3 regions of the Streptomyces sp. NPDC026538 genome follow, and region 2 is predicted to be linked to each of the others. Evidence: riboswitches for the same ligand, from Rfam matches in the RefSeq annotation. Region 2 holds a riboswitch; each other region holds the start of a gene.
The links. A riboswitch is a leader RNA that binds a small molecule or an ion and turns the genes downstream of it on or off. The one in region 2 is predicted to bind cyclic di-AMP.
Positions count from the first base shown of each region.

Region 1 (5,878 bases), on a different contig from region 2:
CCGGAGTCGGCCCTACGGGCGGCGGCCCGGGCGTACCGGGACGCGGTACGGGTTGCGGAAGGGGTGGACGCGTAGGGACTGCCCTGGGGATCAGCCACGGGTACCGTTGCAGGTACGGGTGGGGCTTCGATGCGTGGGGGCGTCCGTGGAGCAGGAGTTGGACTGGCTGGTGGCGGCTCCCCTGCGATTGCCCCAGGAGAAGCGGAAGATCCACTTTCGCGGATATGGGGAGTGGGCACGCGTCGCCGTCAAGATCGACAATGGCGGGCTCGAGGGCCCTCCGGCGCCGGATACCGTCTAGAGGTGACCGACCAGCCCGCCCCCGACGGCACCACAGACCCCGACGGCACCACAGTCCCCGACGGCACCACCGCTCCTGAGGGCACCACCGCTCCCGACGCCACCACCGCTCCTGAGGGCACCACCGCTCCTCACGGGACCGGCGCTCCTGACGGCACTGGCGGCGCCGACGGCACCGCCACCCCGGACGGCACCACCGTCCCCGAACTCTTCAGCTGGGAGTTCGCCGCCGATCCGTACCCCGCCTACGCCTGGCTCCGGGAGCATGCGCCCGTGCACCCGACCCGGCTCCCCAGCGGGGTCGAGGCATGGTTGGTCACCCGGTACGCCGACGCCAGGCAGGCCCTCGCCGACCCCCGGCTGTCCAAGAATCCGGCGCACCACGACGAGCCCGCGCACGCCAAGGGGAAGACCGGGATCCCCGGTGAGCGCAAGGCCGAGCTGATGACGCACCTGCTGAACATCGACCCGCCGGACCACACCCGGCTGCGCCGGCTGGTCAGCAAGGCGTTCACGCCGCGCCGGGTGGCGGAGTTCGCGCCCCGCGTGCAGGAGCTGACCGACCGGCTCATCGACGGGTTCGCGGACCGGGGCGAGGCCGACCTCATCCATGAGTTCGCCTTCCCGCTGCCCATCTACGCCATCTGCGACCTGCTGGGCGTCCCGCGAGAGGACCAGGACGACTTCCGGGACTGGGCCGGCATGATGATCCGACACGGCGGTGGGCCGCGGGGCGGGGTCGCTCGGTCCGTGAAGAAGATGCGCGGATATCTGGCCGAACTGATCCACCGGAAGCGGGAGGCGCTGTCCGCCGAGCCGGCCCCCGGCGAGGACCTCATCTCCGGGCTCATCCGCGCCTCCGACCACGGCGAGCACCTCACCGAGAACGAGGCCGCCGCCATGGCCTTCATCCTGCTGTTCGCCGGCTTCGAGACGACGGTCAACCTCATCGGGAACGGCACGTACGCACTGCTCACCCACCCGGAACAACGCCGCCGCCTGCAGGACTCCCTGGCCGCCGGCGAGCGCGGACTGCTGGAGACCGGGGTGGAGGAACTCCTGCGCTACGACGGGCCGGTGGAGCTCGCCACCTGGCGGTTCGCCACCGAGCCGCTCGGCATCGGCGGGCAGCGCATCGCGGCCGGAGACCCGGTCCTCGTCGTACTCGCCGCCGCGGACCGGGACCCGGAGCGGTTCGCCGAGCCGGACACGCTCGACCTGGCACGGCGGGACAACCAGCACCTCGGGTACGGCCACGGCATCCACTACTGCCTGGGCGCTCCGCTCGCCCGCCTGGAAGGGCAGAGCGCGCTCGCGACCCTGCTCACCCGCCTCCCGGACCTGCGACTCGCGGCGCCGGAGAGTGAGTTGCGCTGGCGCGGCGGCCTCATCATGCGCGGACTGCGCACGCTCCCCGTGAAGTTCACCCCCGACGGTCGATGAGCCCCCGCAGGCGTCCACCTGGCCCCCCGGCGGACGCCCTGCCAAGCCCCCGCAGGCGTCCACCTGGCCCCCGCCAGCGCGCTGCCAAGCCCCCCCACAGGCAGGCGCCCACCCGGCCCCTGCCGCCGGCGCCCCGCCAAGCCCCCGCCGGTCCTCCATCAGGCCCGACCGGCGCCCCACCAGGCCCCGACCATCCCCCACTGGCGGCCCACACCAACCCACCCGCCAACCCACCCGCCAACCCACCCACCACCCCACCCGCCACCCCCCACTTGGCCCTCCACCAGGCCCTCCACCCGTAAAGATGACCAGCGTTCAACTCTGTGATCTTCACGTGATCTACGCGGCATTAACTTGTGACAAGTGATCGTCTGCCTATACGTTCACCCATCAAGTGCGGCGCCCCGGCGGGACCCGCCGCGCCGGTCACCGCTGTCGCTCGAAAGGTTTCCGCATGCTCTCCGGGAACGGTCGTCACCGTCGCCCCCGTCAGGCTCCGGCTCTCCTCGTCGCGGCCGGCGTGACCGGCTCGGCCATCGCCATCCCGCTCCTGGGTGCGGCGAGCGCCAACGCGGCCGACGGCAACACCTGGGACAGGGTGGCCGAGTGCGAGAGCGGCGGCTCCTGGAGCATGGACGCCGGCACCGGCTACTACGGCGGCCTGCAGATGTCCCAGGACGACTGGGACGAGTACGGCGGCCAGGAGTACGCCGCCACGCCGGACCAGGCGAGCCGTTCGCAGCAGATCTCCGTCGCCGAGAAGATCCTCGCCGACCAGGGCACCAAGCCCTGGCGGACCTGCGCCCTGATCGCCGGGCTCTCCTCGGACGACGCCTCGGTGAACGTCGACACCGGCCTCGGTGGATCGGACGACTCGTCCGGCTCCTCCGACTCGTCCTCCGGGCTGTCGGATTCATCCTCTTCATCTGGTTCTTCGGATTCCTCCGGTTCATCGAATTCCGGCTCGTCCGACTCCTCGTCGGATGCCTCGGGCGCCACGGACTCCGGCTCCGTCACCCCGTCCCCGAGTGCGAGTGACGACTCCGGCAAGGGCACCCCTGCCGACTCCACGAAGGCGGACAAGTCGGGATCCAAGGGGTCCAGTGCCTCGAAGGCGGGCGAGAATCCCGTCGTGCCCGAAGCCGATGACTCGGACAATTCGTGGCAGACGGGCAGTTCCTGGGATCTGGTCGACACGGGGGCCGTCAGCAGCGGCGGCAAGCATCGCGGCGGCTCGGCGGACGAAAGCGTGACAAGCGGTCAGAGTGTGACTTCTTCCGGCCGTCACGCCTCCCGGGACGCCGGCACCTACACCGTCCGGGACGGCGACACCCTCGCCTCCATCGCCGACTCCCTTGACCTCGACGGCGGATGGCATGCGCTCTATGTCGCGAACAAGGCGGACATCGGTGCCGACCCGAACGACATCGCCCCCGGTCAGACCCTGAAACTCAGCAGCGAAACGGACTAAAAGTAGCGGGAGTTGGACCTTCCGGCCGCCCTACTTCGAAGTTAAATGTCCGGTTTGGTGAAAGTGTGGGATGAGTCTCAGAAGCCCTGATCATCTTTGAAATTCACCTGATCGTCTGTTTACGGTCAAGGCCGCTCGTCACCACGAGCCCCGGCCGTCGCAACGCCGAGTCCTGCCAGCGGCTGCCCGGGAACAGTCGTCGCGTCAAGCGCCGTAGGCAGGAGCGGGGGACCCAAGGTAAGTGCCGGGACCGGTAGTTGAGACTGCCGTGTCCGGCTCGGGGTGAAGCCGCGCACCGTGAGGTGCGCGGCCGGGCAACTCAACCGGCCCGAACCCGACAGCTCACCTCGCAGGCGTCGGTGAGGGGATCCTTCATGCTGTTTTCCGGCAAGGGCAAGCACCGTCGTCCGTCCAGGGCCACCCGTGCCGCCGCGCTCGCCGGCGTCACCGGTGTCGCCATCGCCGCTCCGCTGATGGCCTCCGGCACCGCCTCCGCCGCCACCGCCTCCGAGTGGGACACCGTCGCCCAGTGCGAGTCCGGCGGCAACTGGGCCATCAACACCGGCAACGGCTACTACGGCGGTCTGCAGTTCTCCGCCTCCACCTGGGCCGCGTACGGCGGCACGCAGTACGCCGCGCAGGCCAACCAGGCCACCAAGGCGCAGCAGATCGAGATCGCCGAGAAGGTCCTCGCCGCGCAGGGCAAGGGCGCCTGGCCGGTCTGCGGCACGGGCCTGTCCGGCGCCGCCTACTCCGGCGGCAGCACCAGCTCCTCCTCGTCGTCCTCTTCCTCCTCCAACTCGGCGAACAGCGGCACGAGCAGCCGTACGACCGACACCCAGGCCGCCTCCCGCTCCGCCGAGCGTCCGGCCGCCAAGAAGACCGTCACCACCCCGACCGGCAAGAAGGTCAAGAAGGGCGACGGCGAGTACAAGGTCGTCAAGGGCGACACGCTCAGCTCCATCGCCGAGAAGCACAAGGTCAAGGGCGGCTGGCAGGCGCTGTTCAAGCTGAACAAGGACATCGTCGACGACGCCGACTTCATCTACCCGGGCCAGCAGCTGCACCTGAAGTAAGGCGCCCGAAGTAATACGAGGGCGCCAGCTGAATCACAGCGCCCGCACAGCCGTGGTCCCCATAGTGGAGACCGCGTGAGGGTCACCCCCGTCCCCCACGAGCCCCCGTTCCGGTGCGTTCTCCCCCGTACGCACCGGGGCGGGGTTTCTCTTTGCCGTCCCGCGCGAGCTCGGCGCCGTCCGCGCCGTCCCTCGCGAGCTCCGCGCCGTCCGCGCCGTCCTCGCGCGGTCCTCGCGCGCTCCTCGCCGTCCCTCGCGAGCCCCCGCGCGGTCCTCGCCGTCCACGTGGCGCGGTCCTCGCCGTCCGCGCGCCGTCCTCCCGCGGTCTTCCTCTTGACCCGCTCTTCTTCCGTTCTTCATCGGACCCCCCTTTGTTCCGCACATGAACAATGAGTACCGTCTGTGTGTCCACGGGCCGGTCGGTCGGCCGATTGTCGGGCCCGGGGCGGTTAGGCTCTAGTCGCAAGGCTGAGCAAGGGCCGACAAGGCCCGCGTGCGCCCGCACAACCAGCGTCACATCCCAAGAAGGAGATGCTCGTGCCGTCCATCGACGTCGTCGTAGCCCGGGAAATCCTGGACTCCCGAGGCAACCCCACGGTCGAGGTCGAGGTCGGCCTCGACGACGGCAGCACGGGTCGTGCCGCCGTCCCGTCCGGCGCCTCCACCGGCGCCTTCGAGGCCATCGAGCTCCGTGACGGCGACCCCAACCGCTACCTCGGCAAGGGTGTCGAGAAGGCCGTCCTCGCCGTGATCGAGCAGATCGGCCCGGAGCTGGTCGGCTACGACGCCACCGAGCAGCGCCTGATCGACCAGGCGATGTTCGACCTGGACGCCACCGACAACAAGGGCTCGCTCGGCGCCAACGCCATCCTCGGCGTCTCCCTCGCCGTCGCCCACGCCGCCTCCGAGGCCAGCGACCTGCCGCTGTTCCGCTACCTGGGCGGCCCCAACGCGCACCTGCTGCCGGTGCCGATGATGAACATCCTCAACGGCGGCTCGCACGCGGACTCCAACGTGGACATCCAGGAGTTCATGATCGCCCCGATCGGCGCGGAGTCCTTCTCCGAGGCGCTGCGCTGGGGTGCCGAGGTCTACCACACCCTGAAGAAGGTCCTGAAGAGCAAGGGCCTGTCCACCGGCCTCGGCGACGAGGGCGGCTTCGCCCCGAACCTGGAGTCCAACCGCGCCGCGCTCGACCTCATCCTCGAGGCCGTCAAGCAGGCCGGCTACGTCCCGGGCGAGCAGATCGCGCTCGCGCTCGACGTTGCCGCGTCCGAGTTCTACAAGGACGGCAAGTACGAGTTCGAGGGCAAGTCCCGCTCGGCCGCCGAGATGACCGAGTACTACGAGGAGCTCGTCGCCTCCTACCCGCTGGTCTCCATCGAGGACCCGCTGTTCGAGGACGACTGGGCCGGCTGGAAGGTCCTCACCGACAAGCTCGGTGACAAGGTCCAGATCGTCGGCGACGACCTCTTCGTCACCAACCCGGAGCGCCTGGCCCGCGGCATCGAGGACGGCGCCGCCAACGCCCTGCTCGTCAAGGTGAACCAGATCGGCTCGCTCACCGAGACCCTGGACGCCGTCGAGC
Region 1 is NZ_JBVHQG010000014.1:141,371-147,248, forward strand. Features, by position in the region: gene ACZ4N4_RS40230 (nucleoside triphosphate pyrophosphohydrolase) at 1-75, shown strand, start outside; gene ACZ4N4_RS40235 (cytochrome P450 family protein) at 304-1,743, shown strand; gene ACZ4N4_RS40240 (transglycosylase family protein) at 2,198-3,214, shown strand; cyclic di-AMP (ydaO/yuaA leader) riboswitch at 3,414-3,585, shown strand; gene ACZ4N4_RS40245 (transglycosylase family protein) at 3,589-4,290, shown strand; gene eno (phosphopyruvate hydratase) at 4,822-5,878, shown strand, end outside.
Region 1: another riboswitch for cyclic di-AMP. It lies ahead of ACZ4N4_RS40245 (transglycosylase family protein); the one in region 2 lies ahead of ACZ4N4_RS19905 (M23 family metallopeptidase).

Region 2 (5,878 bases):
CGGCATCGGCTCGGCACTGCTGGGCGCGCTCATCGCCGCGGCGCGGGAGGCCGGCCACCACGTCATGATCGCCGGCATCGAGGCGGAGAACACCGCGTCGGTCCGGCTGCACCGGCGGTTCGGCTTCGAGCATGCCGGCACGGTCCGGGAGGTGGGCGTCAAGTTCGGCCGCCGGCTGGACCTCACGCTCATGCGGCTGCCGCTGGACCGGGACGGCAACACGCGCGGGGGTGCGACCGATTAGGGTGACCGCGTGGCGAGAGTGCGGTTGAGCGTGGCCGAGCGGCGGGAGGAACTGCTGCGGGCCGCCATCGAGCAGATCGAGGCGCGGGGTGTGGCGGCGGTACGGATCGCCGATGTCGCCTCGTCCCTCGGCGTGAGCAACGCGCTGGTGCTGTACCACTTCTCGACGAAGGAGAAGCTGGTCGCCGCTGCCTTCGCCTACGCCGCCGAGGACGACCTGGCGCATCTGCGCAAGCTGCTGGGCCGCCGCACGTCGGCGTCGCGCCGGCTGCGGACGGCGGTGCGCTGGTACGCCCCGACCGGGCAGGCCAAGGGCTGGCGGCTGTGGATCGAGGGCTGGGCGGTGGCGTTGCGCGAACCCGCCCTGCGAGAGGTCACCAAGGAGCTGGACCAGCAGTGGAAGGCGGCGCTCGCCGAGGTCATCGCCGAAGGGGTGGCCGCCGGTGAGTTCCGGTGCCCCGACCCCACGGCCTCGGCACTGCGGCTGACCGCCCTCCTCGACGGGCTCGCCGTCCAGCTCACCTCGTACCCGGGCGCCCTGTCGCGCTCCCGGGCGCAGGAGTGGGTCGACGAGGCGCTGGCGCGCGAACTGGGGCTGCCCGAGGAACAGTGAGGGGCGGCCCGCAAGGATGCCGCCCCTCACCCGCCCCCATGGCCTCAGGCCACGGAAGCGATCCGCATCCTGATGTCGTCCGGGGAGAGCGTCCCCTTGGCCGTCACGTGGTCGCCCGACGACTCGCCGCGCAGCCGCCGTCCGATCCACGGCACCAGGTACTCACGGGCCCAGTGCACGTCGTCGCGGCGGACCTCCAGGGTGCCGCGGGGCGGCAACGGCGGCCACGGCTGGTCCGGGTCGGCCGGCACCTCGACGCCGAGCGCCTGACCGGCCCGCAGCGCCACCCGCGTGTGCCCTTCGGGAGACAGGTGCAACCGGTCGCCGTCCCAGGCCCGCCGGTCCTGCACGGTCTTCAGGGACCACAGGTCGAGAACCGGGCAGCCGTACCGGTCGGCGACGGCCCGGACATGGCCGTTGTAGGTGGCGATCTTGCCGCGCAGATGCTTGAGGACGGGCACGCCCCGGGTGTCGAACCCGGTGGTCACCAGAACCGTGCCGACGGCCTCGGTCAGTTGGGCCACGGCCCGCTCGAACCGCTCGGCCACCTCGTCGGGGTCGGTGCCGGGGCGGATGATGTCGTTGCCGCCGGCGGAGAAGGAGACCAGGTCCGGGGCGAGTTCCAGGGCCTGCGGCACCTGGTCCGCCACGATCTGGTCGAGCAGTTTCCCGCGCACCGCGAGGTTGGTGTACTCGAAGTCGCCCTCGGGCCGCCGGTCCGACAGCAGTACCGCGAACCGGTCCGCCCAGCCGACGAACGCCCCGTCGGGGCCTGGGTCGCCCACGCCCTCGGTGAAGCTGTCCCCCACCGCCACGTACGACCCGATCACTGATGCATTGTCACTCTTCGAATCGTCTGCCACGTCGGACCATGATTCACCTTCGACTGTGACCTACGCGACCGTAATAAGGGGTTGACGAACGGTGACATAAGACACGCCTAAATACTCGACCAAGCCAGGAATAAGCCTCCGAACAGCGGCGTTGAAGCGTCGATCGCCCGAAGGCCGGACCCGGGGATCGGGGGTCCGGCCTTCGCAGTGCGTGTCAGATCGGTGGGGGTTCCGGGTCAGCCGACGGCGAGGCCCTTGGAGCGGAGGTAGCCGACCGGGTCGATGTCGGAGCCGTAGTCGGGGGTGGTCCGGATCTCGAAGTGGAGGTGCGGGCCGGTGACGTTGCCGGTGGCACCGGAGAGGCCGACCTGCTGGCCCGCGGTCACGGTCTGGCCGACCGAGACGGAGAGCGCGGACAGGTGGCCGTACTGCGCGTAGTAGCCGTCGGCGAGCCTGATGACGACCTGGTTGCCGTAGGCGCCGCCCCAGCCGGCCGTGACGACCGTGCCCGCGCCGACCGCCTTGACCGGGGTACCGGTCGGGACGACGAAGTCGACGCCGGTGTGGTAGCCGCTGGACCACATGCTGCCGGCCACGTGGTAGCCGGTGCCGACGGTGCCACCGGTCACCGGGAGGGCGAAACCGGAGGCGGTCGTCGTCGACGCGTCCGCGGACGAGGCCGCGTTCGAGGCCGCGTTCGAGGACGCGTTCGAGGACGACGACGAGGAGGGGGCGGAGGACTGCGCGTGGGACCGCGTCTGCGACGGGGAGGAGTCCGGGCTCGGGGTGTGCGTCGTCGCGGCGTGGCGGCCGCCGAGCGTGAGCCGGAGACCGGGGTGGATCAGCGAGGGGTTGTCGCCGACCGCCTGCCGGTTGTCGGCGTAGAGCCGGTGCCAGCCGCCGTCGAGGTGGTGATCCCGGGCGATCTTCGAAAGGTAGTCGCCGGGCACCACCGTGTAGACGCGGCGCGTGGAATTCGCGGTGCCGGAATCCTGGACGACGGTCTTCTCGACGGTCGGAAGCGACTGCGTGGTCTTTTCGGAAACGGGCTGCGAGGTGGCCGCGTGGGCGCCGGTGGCCCCCATGAGCGGCAGGGCCAGCGCGGCGCCACCGGTTCCGGCGACTGCCATCGAGCGGGTGAAACGCTGGGACTTGGGGCGGCGGTGCTTACCCTTCGCGGGCATGACGCATTCCTCTCCGGCGCCTGCGAGGTGAGCTGTCGGGTTCGGGCTGGAGCTGCCCGGCCACGCGGGAAGACGTGGCTACACCCCTAGCCGTCCCGGGAACCGGAACAGGCGGTATACCTGGTGGGTCCCCCGCTCCTGCCGGGCACGGGTGAGTGTGTGTGGGGACTCCGGGCGGCGGCAGGATTAGGCGTTCCGTCCGGATGCGTGGCGAACGTAAGCGAGTAGGACGCACGTAAACAAGCACCAAGTTCCGTCTGTCCGAGTTTCGCTTGATCCGTTACGGGAATTCCCGGTCACCCTCCGTGAATTCCGACCTTACGCGCTTTTCCAATTCTCCTGAAAGGCAGGGGAATTACGTGAACATGACGCGCGACGGACGGTCACGAATATGACGCTCCTCACGCACGTCACGCCACGTCCCCTTATTCCAGACCGAGTTGTAATGAAGGCACCAATTCGGACAGAAGGCTCAGATGCGACGCAGCCGGATAACCGTCGCATCCAGGTCACCGCGCAACTCCGTACGCAGCCCGTGGTGCAGCAGGACGGCACCGCGATGCACTTCGCCCGTTTCGCGGCATTCGTACGACGCGGCCGGGTCGAGCCCCCGCAGCCGCAGCGCCGGGATCGGCTCGCCGTAGCTCTGCGCCTGGAGCCAGGCGAGGACCACGGTCTCGTCGCCGAGCGTGTACTGCACCGCGCTGAGTCCGCCGGTCGGCGGCCGCAGCCGGAACTGGTCGCCGCGCTGCACCAGGGGCCGGATGTCCTTGTAGAGCTCCACCCAGCGGCCGGCCTCGGCCAGCTCGTCCTCGGTCCACCGCGAGAGGTCGCCGCCGACGCCGAGCGCCCCGGCCATGGAGCTGACGAAGCGGAACCGCAGGCTGCTGACCCGACCGTTGAGCTGGTGGTTCGGGCTGTCGGTGACCCAGGCGGACATCACCCGGGCCGGGTGGATCTGGCTGAAGCCGTGCTGGATGGCGAGCCGGTCCAGCGGGTCGGTGTTGTCGGAGGTCCACACCTCGTCGGTGCGGCTCATGATGCCGAGGTCGATCCGGCCGCCACCGCCGGAGCAGGACTCGATGGCGACGTTCGGGTGGGCCGCCCGGATCCGGTCGAGCAGGGCGTACAGCCCGCGCACGTGGTCGACCCACAGACGCTGCGGGTAGGGCTCACCGGGCCAGCCCGCGTCGGTGAAGCAGCGGTTGAAGTCCCACTTGACGTAGTCGATCGGGGCGCTGGACAGCAGGGTGTCGAGCTGCCGCCAGAGGTACTCCTGGACGTCCGCGCGGGCGAGGTTGAGGACGAGCTGATTGCGCAGTTCCGTCCGCTTTCTTCCCTGCTGGTACTGCACCCAGTCGGGGTGCGCGCGGTACAGGTCGCTGTCCGCGTTGACCATCTCGGGCTCGACCCAGATGCCGAACTGCATGCCCAGGGCGTGTACGTAGTCGGCGAGGGGCCCCAGGCCCTTGGGGAAGCGGTCCGGGTTGGGCGTCCAGTCGCCGAGGCCCGCGCGGTCGCTGGTGCGCTTGCCGAACCAGCCGTCGTCGACCACGAACAGCTCGACACCGATCGCGGCGGCCCGGCGGGCGAGGGTGGCCTGCTGCTCCTCGGAGATGTCGAAGGTGGTGGCCTCCCAGGAGTTGAACAGCACCGGCCGGTCCCGGTCGGCGTCCGGGATGACGTACGCCCGCTGGTAGGCGTGCCAGGCCCGGCTGGCCCCGCCGAAGCCGCCGTCGGTCCACAGGCCCGCGAAGACCGGGCTGGTGTACGACTCGCCCTCGGCCAGCATCAGCAGGCCCGAGTCGTCGTAGCCGGCGCCGCCGGTGATCTGCACGCGCGCGTCCGGGAGTTGGGCGACGGCGATCCGCCAGGAGCCGGACCAGCCGAGGGCGCAGCCCCAGACCTCGCCGCGCTCCTCGGTGGCGTCGGTGTCGAGGGCGACCCAGGGCAGGTGCTGGTGGCTGGTGTGGCCGCGGCGGCTGCCGATGACCTTCTCGCCGTAGGTGAGGGGCGCGCGGGTCAGGCGGGACTCGGCGGCCCAGCGGCCGTGCAGCTGGGAGAGGCGCCAGCCCTCGCGGTCGGGGAGCGTCCAGGCGGCCGGGTCGGCGCGCAGCAGCTCCAAAGACACGTCCCCCTGGTTGTCGACGGTCACCCAGCGCTCGACGACGTCGCCGCGCATCCGGTAGTGCAGGGTGATGAGGATCCCGTCGTCCCGGAAGCGCAGACGCAGCTCCTCGTCGGCCGCGTCGCCCTCCGTCTCGTACGCCTCGAAGGTCCACTCGGTGCCGCGGCGCTCCTCGGTGCGCACGGAGAGCGCGGGGCGGACGAAACGGGGACCGCCCTCGACGGGGTACTCCTCACGGCCGTCCAGCGGGGACTCGAACGGCCAGTAGCCGGGTAGCGCCCGGGTGCTGAGCTCCTCGGCGTCGGCGAGCCCGATCTTCGGGCCCCAGTGCAGGTGGAGCAGTTCGTCGCCCTCCGTGAGGTGCAGCGCGTAGCTGCTGCCTGGGCCCGACAGGAGCCAGGTACGACCGTTTTCGGCGATGTCCACCACGAGAAACCTCACACAGGTGCCAACAGATCCGCTCAAGCACCAACATCATCAAGGGCACGGGCCGTCGGAGGCAACGCCTGTGGACAACTCATTGCCCGTGGAAACCGATGTCGTATGGTCGATCCAGTGCCCGTCGACGAGCAGCGCCGACGGGTCCGACCGGGAGGAGCCCCCGTGACGCAGCAGGTCCCGTCGACCGAGCCCGAGCTGGCCGGTGTGCGCAACTTCCGTGACGTGGGCGGCCTGCCGACCGTGGACGGGCGCCGGGTCCGGCACGGTGTGCTGTTCCGCAGCGGGCATCTGGCGCACGCGACGGAGCAGGACGCGGAGTTCCTCACCTCCCTCGGCCTGCACACGATCTTCGACTTCCGCAACGCGGCCGACCAGAAGCTGGAGGGCCCGGACGTCGAGCTGCCCGGCGTTCGGAACGTGAACCTGCCGCTGACCG
Region 2 is NZ_JBVHQG010000004.1:639,536-645,413, forward strand. Features, by position in the region: gene ACZ4N4_RS19890 (GNAT family N-acetyltransferase) at 1-244, shown strand, start outside; gene ACZ4N4_RS19895 (TetR/AcrR family transcriptional regulator) at 254-856, shown strand; gene ACZ4N4_RS19900 (SGNH/GDSL hydrolase family protein) at 901-1,686, opposite strand; gene ACZ4N4_RS19905 (M23 family metallopeptidase) at 1,926-2,873, opposite strand; cyclic di-AMP (ydaO/yuaA leader) riboswitch at 2,878-3,037, opposite strand; gene ACZ4N4_RS19910 (alpha-galactosidase) at 3,346-5,430, opposite strand; gene ACZ4N4_RS19915 (tyrosine-protein phosphatase) at 5,605-5,878, shown strand, end outside.

Region 3 (5,878 bases), on a different contig from region 2:
GCGTACCGTCTCCACGTGCCCCGGCGCCGCGCGCTCCAGCACCGCCATGCCCTCGTCGGTCAGGGCGGCGAAGCTGCTCCGCTTGTCCCACTTGCAGTCCTCGCGCCGGATCAGCCCGTCCTTCTCCAGCCGGGTCACGGCGTACGTCAGCCGGCTCCGGGTGATCTTCGACTTCTCGGCGAGGTCGGTCATGCGCAGCTTGCGCTCCGGCGCCTCGGAGAGACTGACGAGGATGCCGTAGTACAGATGCGGCATGCCGGCGTCCTGCTGGAGCTGCCGGTCCATCGCATCGTCCAGGAGGTGTGTCGCCGAGATGTAGGCGCGCCAGGCGCTCTGCTCCTTCGGCGTCAGCCAGCGAGTCGTCATACCGTCAGTGTAGGTTTGTTTCAAAGTTTAACCAAGCCTGCCCGTCGCCCTCGGGAGTGAGCACGTCCGATGCCGTACCCCTACGTCCTGCTGTCCGCCGCCGTCTCCCTCGACGGCTATCTCGACGACACCGGCCCCGACCGCCTGCTGCTCTCGTCCCCGGCCGACTTCGACCGCGTCGACGAGGTGCGGGCCTCCGTCGACGCGATCCTGATCGGAGCCGGCACCATCCGCGCGGACAACCCGCGGCTGCTGGTCAACGACCCCGGGCGGCGCGCGGCCCGGACCGCGGCGGGCAAGCCCGAGTACCCCCTCAAGGTCACGGTCACCGCGACCGGCGACCTCGACCCGGACGCGAAGTTCTGGCACACCGGCGGCGCGAAGGTCGTGTACACGACGGACATGGGTGCGGCGCGGGTCCGCGGCCTCGGTATCGCCGCGGACGTCGTCTCCCTCGGCGCCGACCTCGACTGGCCCGCGCTGCTGAGGGACCTGCGCGAGGCCCGGTCGGTCGGGCGTCTGATGGTCGAGGGCGGCGGCACCGTCCACACCCAGCTCCTCCAGCAGGGCCTGGCCGACGAACTCCAGCTGGTCCTGGCCCCGCTCTTCGTCGGCGATCCGAAGGCGCCGCGGCTGTTCGGCCCGGGCGGGTACCAGGAGGGGCGGCTGCGGCTCCTGGAGAGCCGCCGTATCGAGGACGTCGTCCTGATGCGGTACGAGCCCACCGCCCCCGGCACGGGCGGGTCGGCGTCCGCTGCGGACCGGCACTGGCTGCGACTCGCCTGCGAGCTGGCGGCCGACTGCCCGCCCTCCCGGACCGCCTTCAGCGTCGGCGCGGTGGTGGTCGCGGCCGACGGCACGGAACTGGCCCGCGGCCACTCCCGGGAGGCCGGTGACCCGGTCGTCCACGCGGAGGAGGCGGCCCTGGCCAAGATCTCCCCGGCCGACCCCCGGCTGGCCACGGCCACGGTCTACACCAGCCTCGAACCCTGCACCCACCGCGCCTCCCGGCCGCACCCCTGCGCCGAGCTGATCCTGCGGGCCGGGGTGCGGCGGGTGGTGACGGCGTGGCGCGAGCCGGACACCTTCGTCGAGGCGGCCGACGGGACGGGGATGCTGCGGGAGGCGGGGGTGGCGGTGCTGGTGCTGGGCGCGTACGAGGGGCTGGCGAAAGCACCGAACGCGCACCTGCTGGGTTGACCTCTCCGTAACCCGTGTGACTCGAGCTCTTCCGATGGCGTATGCTGGTTTCACCGACGCGGGGTGGAGCAGCTCGGTAGCTCGCTGGGCTCATAACCCAGAGGTCGCAGGTTCAAATCCTGTCCCCGCTACTGAAGACCAGGGCCGGAATCCAAGAACAAGGATTCCGGCCCTGAGTCGTATACCGGCACGTGTTCCTCCGTGTCTCCCTCTGCGTGTTCCTCATCACACCCGTCCGTACTCATCCGCCCGGTCCACACCACTCGCCGCTGCTCGCTCGCAGCCGCAAATCTGGACGGACATATATTGGACACCTGGGACATATGGGGAGTCGTGCCGTGGGCTCTGGACAGGCGCAGGAGGACGGGGCCGCAGCCGTCCGCACCCTGGCCCGCTTCCTGCCCGTCCTGCTGATCGCGGCCGGCGTCTGCTACGACCTCCTCACCCCGCGGGCCTTCACACCGGTCCCCTTCTTCACGGCCGCCCCGCTGATCGCCGCGCCCCTCTCCTCCCTCCGCGCCACCGTCCTGACCGGCCTCGCGTCCTTCCTCGCCGCCTATGCCGTGCACGCCCGCCACACCTTGAACCCCGACGTCGGCATGGCCACCGAAGTCCTCACCGTGGTCACCGTCGCCGCCCTCGCCGCCGGCATCAACCGGGTGGTCCGCCTCGGCGACCAGCGCCTCGCCTCCGCCCGCGAGATCGCGGAGACCGCCCAGCGGGCGGTGCTGCCCGAGCCCGCCCAGTGGATCGGCGGCTTCGAGATCGCCGCCCGCTACGAGGCGGCCCAGGAGGGCGCCTTCATCGGGGGCGACCTGTACGCCGTCCAGGACACCCCGTACGGCGTGCGGCTGGTCGTCGGCGACGTCCGCGGCAAGGGCATGGGCGCGGTCGCCGCCGTAGCCGTGGTGATCGGCGCGTTCCGGGAGGCCGCCGAGCAGGAGGCGACGCTGGAGGCGGTGGCGGGGCGGCTGGAGCGGGCGCTGGACCGCGAGGGTGTCCGGCGTGGCGGCGTCGACGCGTTCGAGGGGTTCACCACCGCCGTGCTCGCCGAACTCCGGCACGGCGAGGGCACGGTCCGGGTCGTCAACCGCGGCCATCCGCCGCCCCTGCTGCTGTACGGCGACGGCAGGGTGAGCCCGGTACGGGTGCCCGAGGCCGCGCTGCCGCTGGGGATGGGCGAGTTGGGGGCCTGGCCGGACCGGGCCGCCGAGCACGCGTTCCCGAGCGGGGCCACGCTGCTGCTGTTCACTGACGGCCTCTCCGAGGCGCGGGACGCGCACGGCCGGTTCTACGACCCCGAGCGGCGGCTGACCGGCCGGGTCGGCACCGCCCCCGGCCCGCTGCTGGCCCGGCTCGCGGCCGAGGTGCGCCGGCACACCGGCGGCGGCATGACGGACGACATGGCGCTGCTCGCGGTACGGCGGCCCTGAGCGCGGTGGCCGGGCCCCGTACTGGGGATCGTCACCCTCGGTGCACGGGCGACCGCCCTCCGCGTAACGGCTGAGTCACCATCAAAACGCGTGTGACTCCTGAGCCGAACAGTGCGCATGGTCAACTCGACCGTTTTCGGCCGTTCGTGGCAGGTAAGTCCATGCTTTGAAAGCTTAATGATCAAGGCGAACAGCTTGGAATCTGACAGCCGGGTCTATTAACGTTCGATAACGCAGCGCGGTCGTCCCAGCCGTCACCCGCGACGGCTCCGTGCGCACGCGCCGAATCCCGCAAGGGAACCGGGGAACCACCACCTTGGGGTGAATCGCACGGCTGCCGCCGGCAGAGATCGGCCGGTATACGCGCGTAGGAGACCTTCCTGCTCCGAACCCGTCAGCTAACCCGGTAGGCGGCGGAAGGAAAGGAGTGCGCCCGCGTGGCGTCCAACCGGCCTGCCCCGACAGCCCCGTTCGTGCCCAGCCAGCGTCAACCCGAGACCTACGGCTATGGCGGCTACCGCACCGACGAGGGCCCCTGGGAGGAGTGGAACCCCACCGAGGAGTCCCTCGCCCCGGTACGCGGCCGGCACCGGGTCGCCAAGCAGCGCGGCGGCGGCCTCGCCCGCAGCTCCACGGTCCTCGGCGTCGGCGTCATCGCCGCCGTCGGCGCGGGCGGCATGGCCAGCGCCAACACCGGCAAGCCGCCGGTCTCCATCTCGCTGCCCGACCTGCCGTCCTCCGTCGACTCCCTGCTCGGCGAGGGCGGTGGCCACCACGCCACCCAGACCGCCCTCAGCAGTGTCACCACGACGGCCGCCACCGACGCCGACGACTCCTCCCCCGACGCCGGTGAGGCGCTGCGCAGCCGGATCATCGCCCAGGCCGAGCAGCAGCAGACCCAGCTCGACGTCAAGGCCACCGCCAAGGCCGTGGCCGCCGCCGACAAGGCGGTCTCCGACGCGGAGGCCAAGGCGGAGAAGGCCGCGGCCGCCAAGGCCGCCGACGCCAAGGAGCAGGCGCAGGCCGCCGAGAAGGCGCAGGCCGAGCAGAAGCGGCTCGCCGCGCTGGCCAAGCAGTACACGCTGCCGGTCGTCTCCTACACGATCACCGGCACCTTCGGGCAGGCCGGCTCCATGTGGGCCTCCGGCTACCACACCGGCCTCGACTTCGCCGCCCCCACCGGCACGCTGATCAAGGCCGTGCACAGCGGCACCGTCACGGAGGCCGGCTGGGCCGGATCGTACGGCTACCGCACGATCATCACCCTGGACGACGGCACCGAGCTGTGGTTCTGCCACCAGTCCTCGATCGGCGTCAAGGTCGGCCAGAAGGTCGCCACCGGCGATGTCATCGGCCGCGTCGGCGCCACCGGCAACGTCACCGGCCCGCACCTCCACCTGGAGGTCCACCCCGGCGGTCAGGCCACCGGCATCGACCCGATGACCTGGCTGCGCGGCAAGGGCCTCAACCCCTGACGGACCCTACGGATCCCCGGCGGCCCTGACGACAACCCCCCGACGTCAGGGCTGCCGGTCTGGTGTGCCCGGGGGCCGGCCAGGGTCTTCCGCTTTTACGAGAACTTCGCGTTTCGGCGGCATCGGTCCGCAGGCGGCCGATGTTGAACTGAGGCATGACCCCTTCTCCCGCTTCTTCCGCTTCCCGTTCCCTCCGCAAGCTCGGCGCCTCCGATCTGGAGGTCTTCCCGCTCTGCCTCGGCGGCAACGTCTTCGGCTGGACCGCCGACGAGGCCACCTCCTTCGCCGTCCTCGACGCGTACACGGCAGCGGGCGGCAACTTCGTGGACACCGCCGACTCGTACTCGGCCTGGATCGAGGGCCACAAGGGCGGCGAGTCCGAGACCGTCATCGGCGAGTGGGTCAAGGCACGCGGCAACCGCGACGACGTGGTGATCGCGACGAAGGTCAGCCAGCACCCCAATTACCCGGGTCTGTCGGGCGCCAACATCAAGGCCGCCGCCGACGCGTCCCTGCGCCGCCTGGGCACCGACTACATCGACCTGTACTACACGCACTTCGACAAGCCCGAGATCCCGGTCGAGGAGATCATCGGCGCGCTGGACGAACTGGTGCGGGCGGGCAAGGTCCGGCACATCGCCGCGTCCAACATCACCGCCGAGCGGCTCCAGGAGTCCCTGGACTTCTCCGACCGCGAGGGCCTCGCCCGGTACGTCGCCCTCCAGCCCCACTACAACCTGGTCTCCCGCGACACCTACGAGGGGTCCCTCCAGGAGCTGGCCTCCCGCACCGGCCTCGCGGCGGTCCCGTACTTCTCCCTGGCCGCCGGCTTCCTCACCGGCAAGTACCGCCCCGGCACGACGGTCGACAGCCCCCGCGCGGGCCGCGCCGCCCAGTACCTGGAGACCGAGCGGGGCCAGAAGGTGCTCACCGCCCTCGACGAGATCGCCGAGGCCCACTCCGCCCCGGTCCCCACGGTCGCCCTGGCCTGGCTGGCAGCCCAGCCCACCGTCACCGCCCCCATCGCCTCGGCCCGCACGGTGGCACAGCTCCCGGCGCTGCTGGGAGTGGCGGACCTGGAGCTGACGGAGCAGGAACTGACACGGCTGACGGCGGCTTCCGCCTGACGCACTAACTCCGGTACGGGTTGGCGGCCGGGTACGGCACCGGCGGGCCGTACCAGCCCGGCCCCGCCCAGGCCGCCGGTGGGTACCCCGGCCAGCCGTTCGGTGCGGCCGTGCGGGCCGCGTAGTCCAGGGCGGGGCGGACCAGCTCGCGCCGGCTCCACAGCTCCGTCAGCAGCTCCCGCTCCCGCACCACGAAGTCGGCGCCCGCCCGCCCCCGCCGCCCCCGGCGGCGCAGCAGGGCGAGCGTCGTCGCGTACGCCTCGTACTCGGCGACCGC
Region 3 is NZ_JBVHQG010000003.1:20,643-26,520, reverse strand. Features, by position in the region: gene ACZ4N4_RS13205 (MarR family winged helix-turn-helix transcriptional regulator) at 1-366, opposite strand, end outside; gene ACZ4N4_RS13200 (dihydrofolate reductase family protein) at 436-1,566, shown strand; tRNA gene ACZ4N4_RS13195 (tRNA-Met) at 1,624-1,697, shown strand; gene ACZ4N4_RS13190 (PP2C family protein-serine/threonine phosphatase) at 1,890-2,999, shown strand; cyclic di-AMP (ydaO/yuaA leader) riboswitch at 3,270-3,427, shown strand; gene ACZ4N4_RS13185 (M23 family metallopeptidase) at 3,437-4,474, shown strand; gene ACZ4N4_RS13180 (aldo/keto reductase) at 4,630-5,601, shown strand; gene ACZ4N4_RS13175 (PrsW family intramembrane metalloprotease) at 5,606-5,878, opposite strand, start outside.
Region 3: another riboswitch for cyclic di-AMP. It lies ahead of ACZ4N4_RS13185 (M23 family metallopeptidase); the one in region 2 lies ahead of ACZ4N4_RS19905 (M23 family metallopeptidase).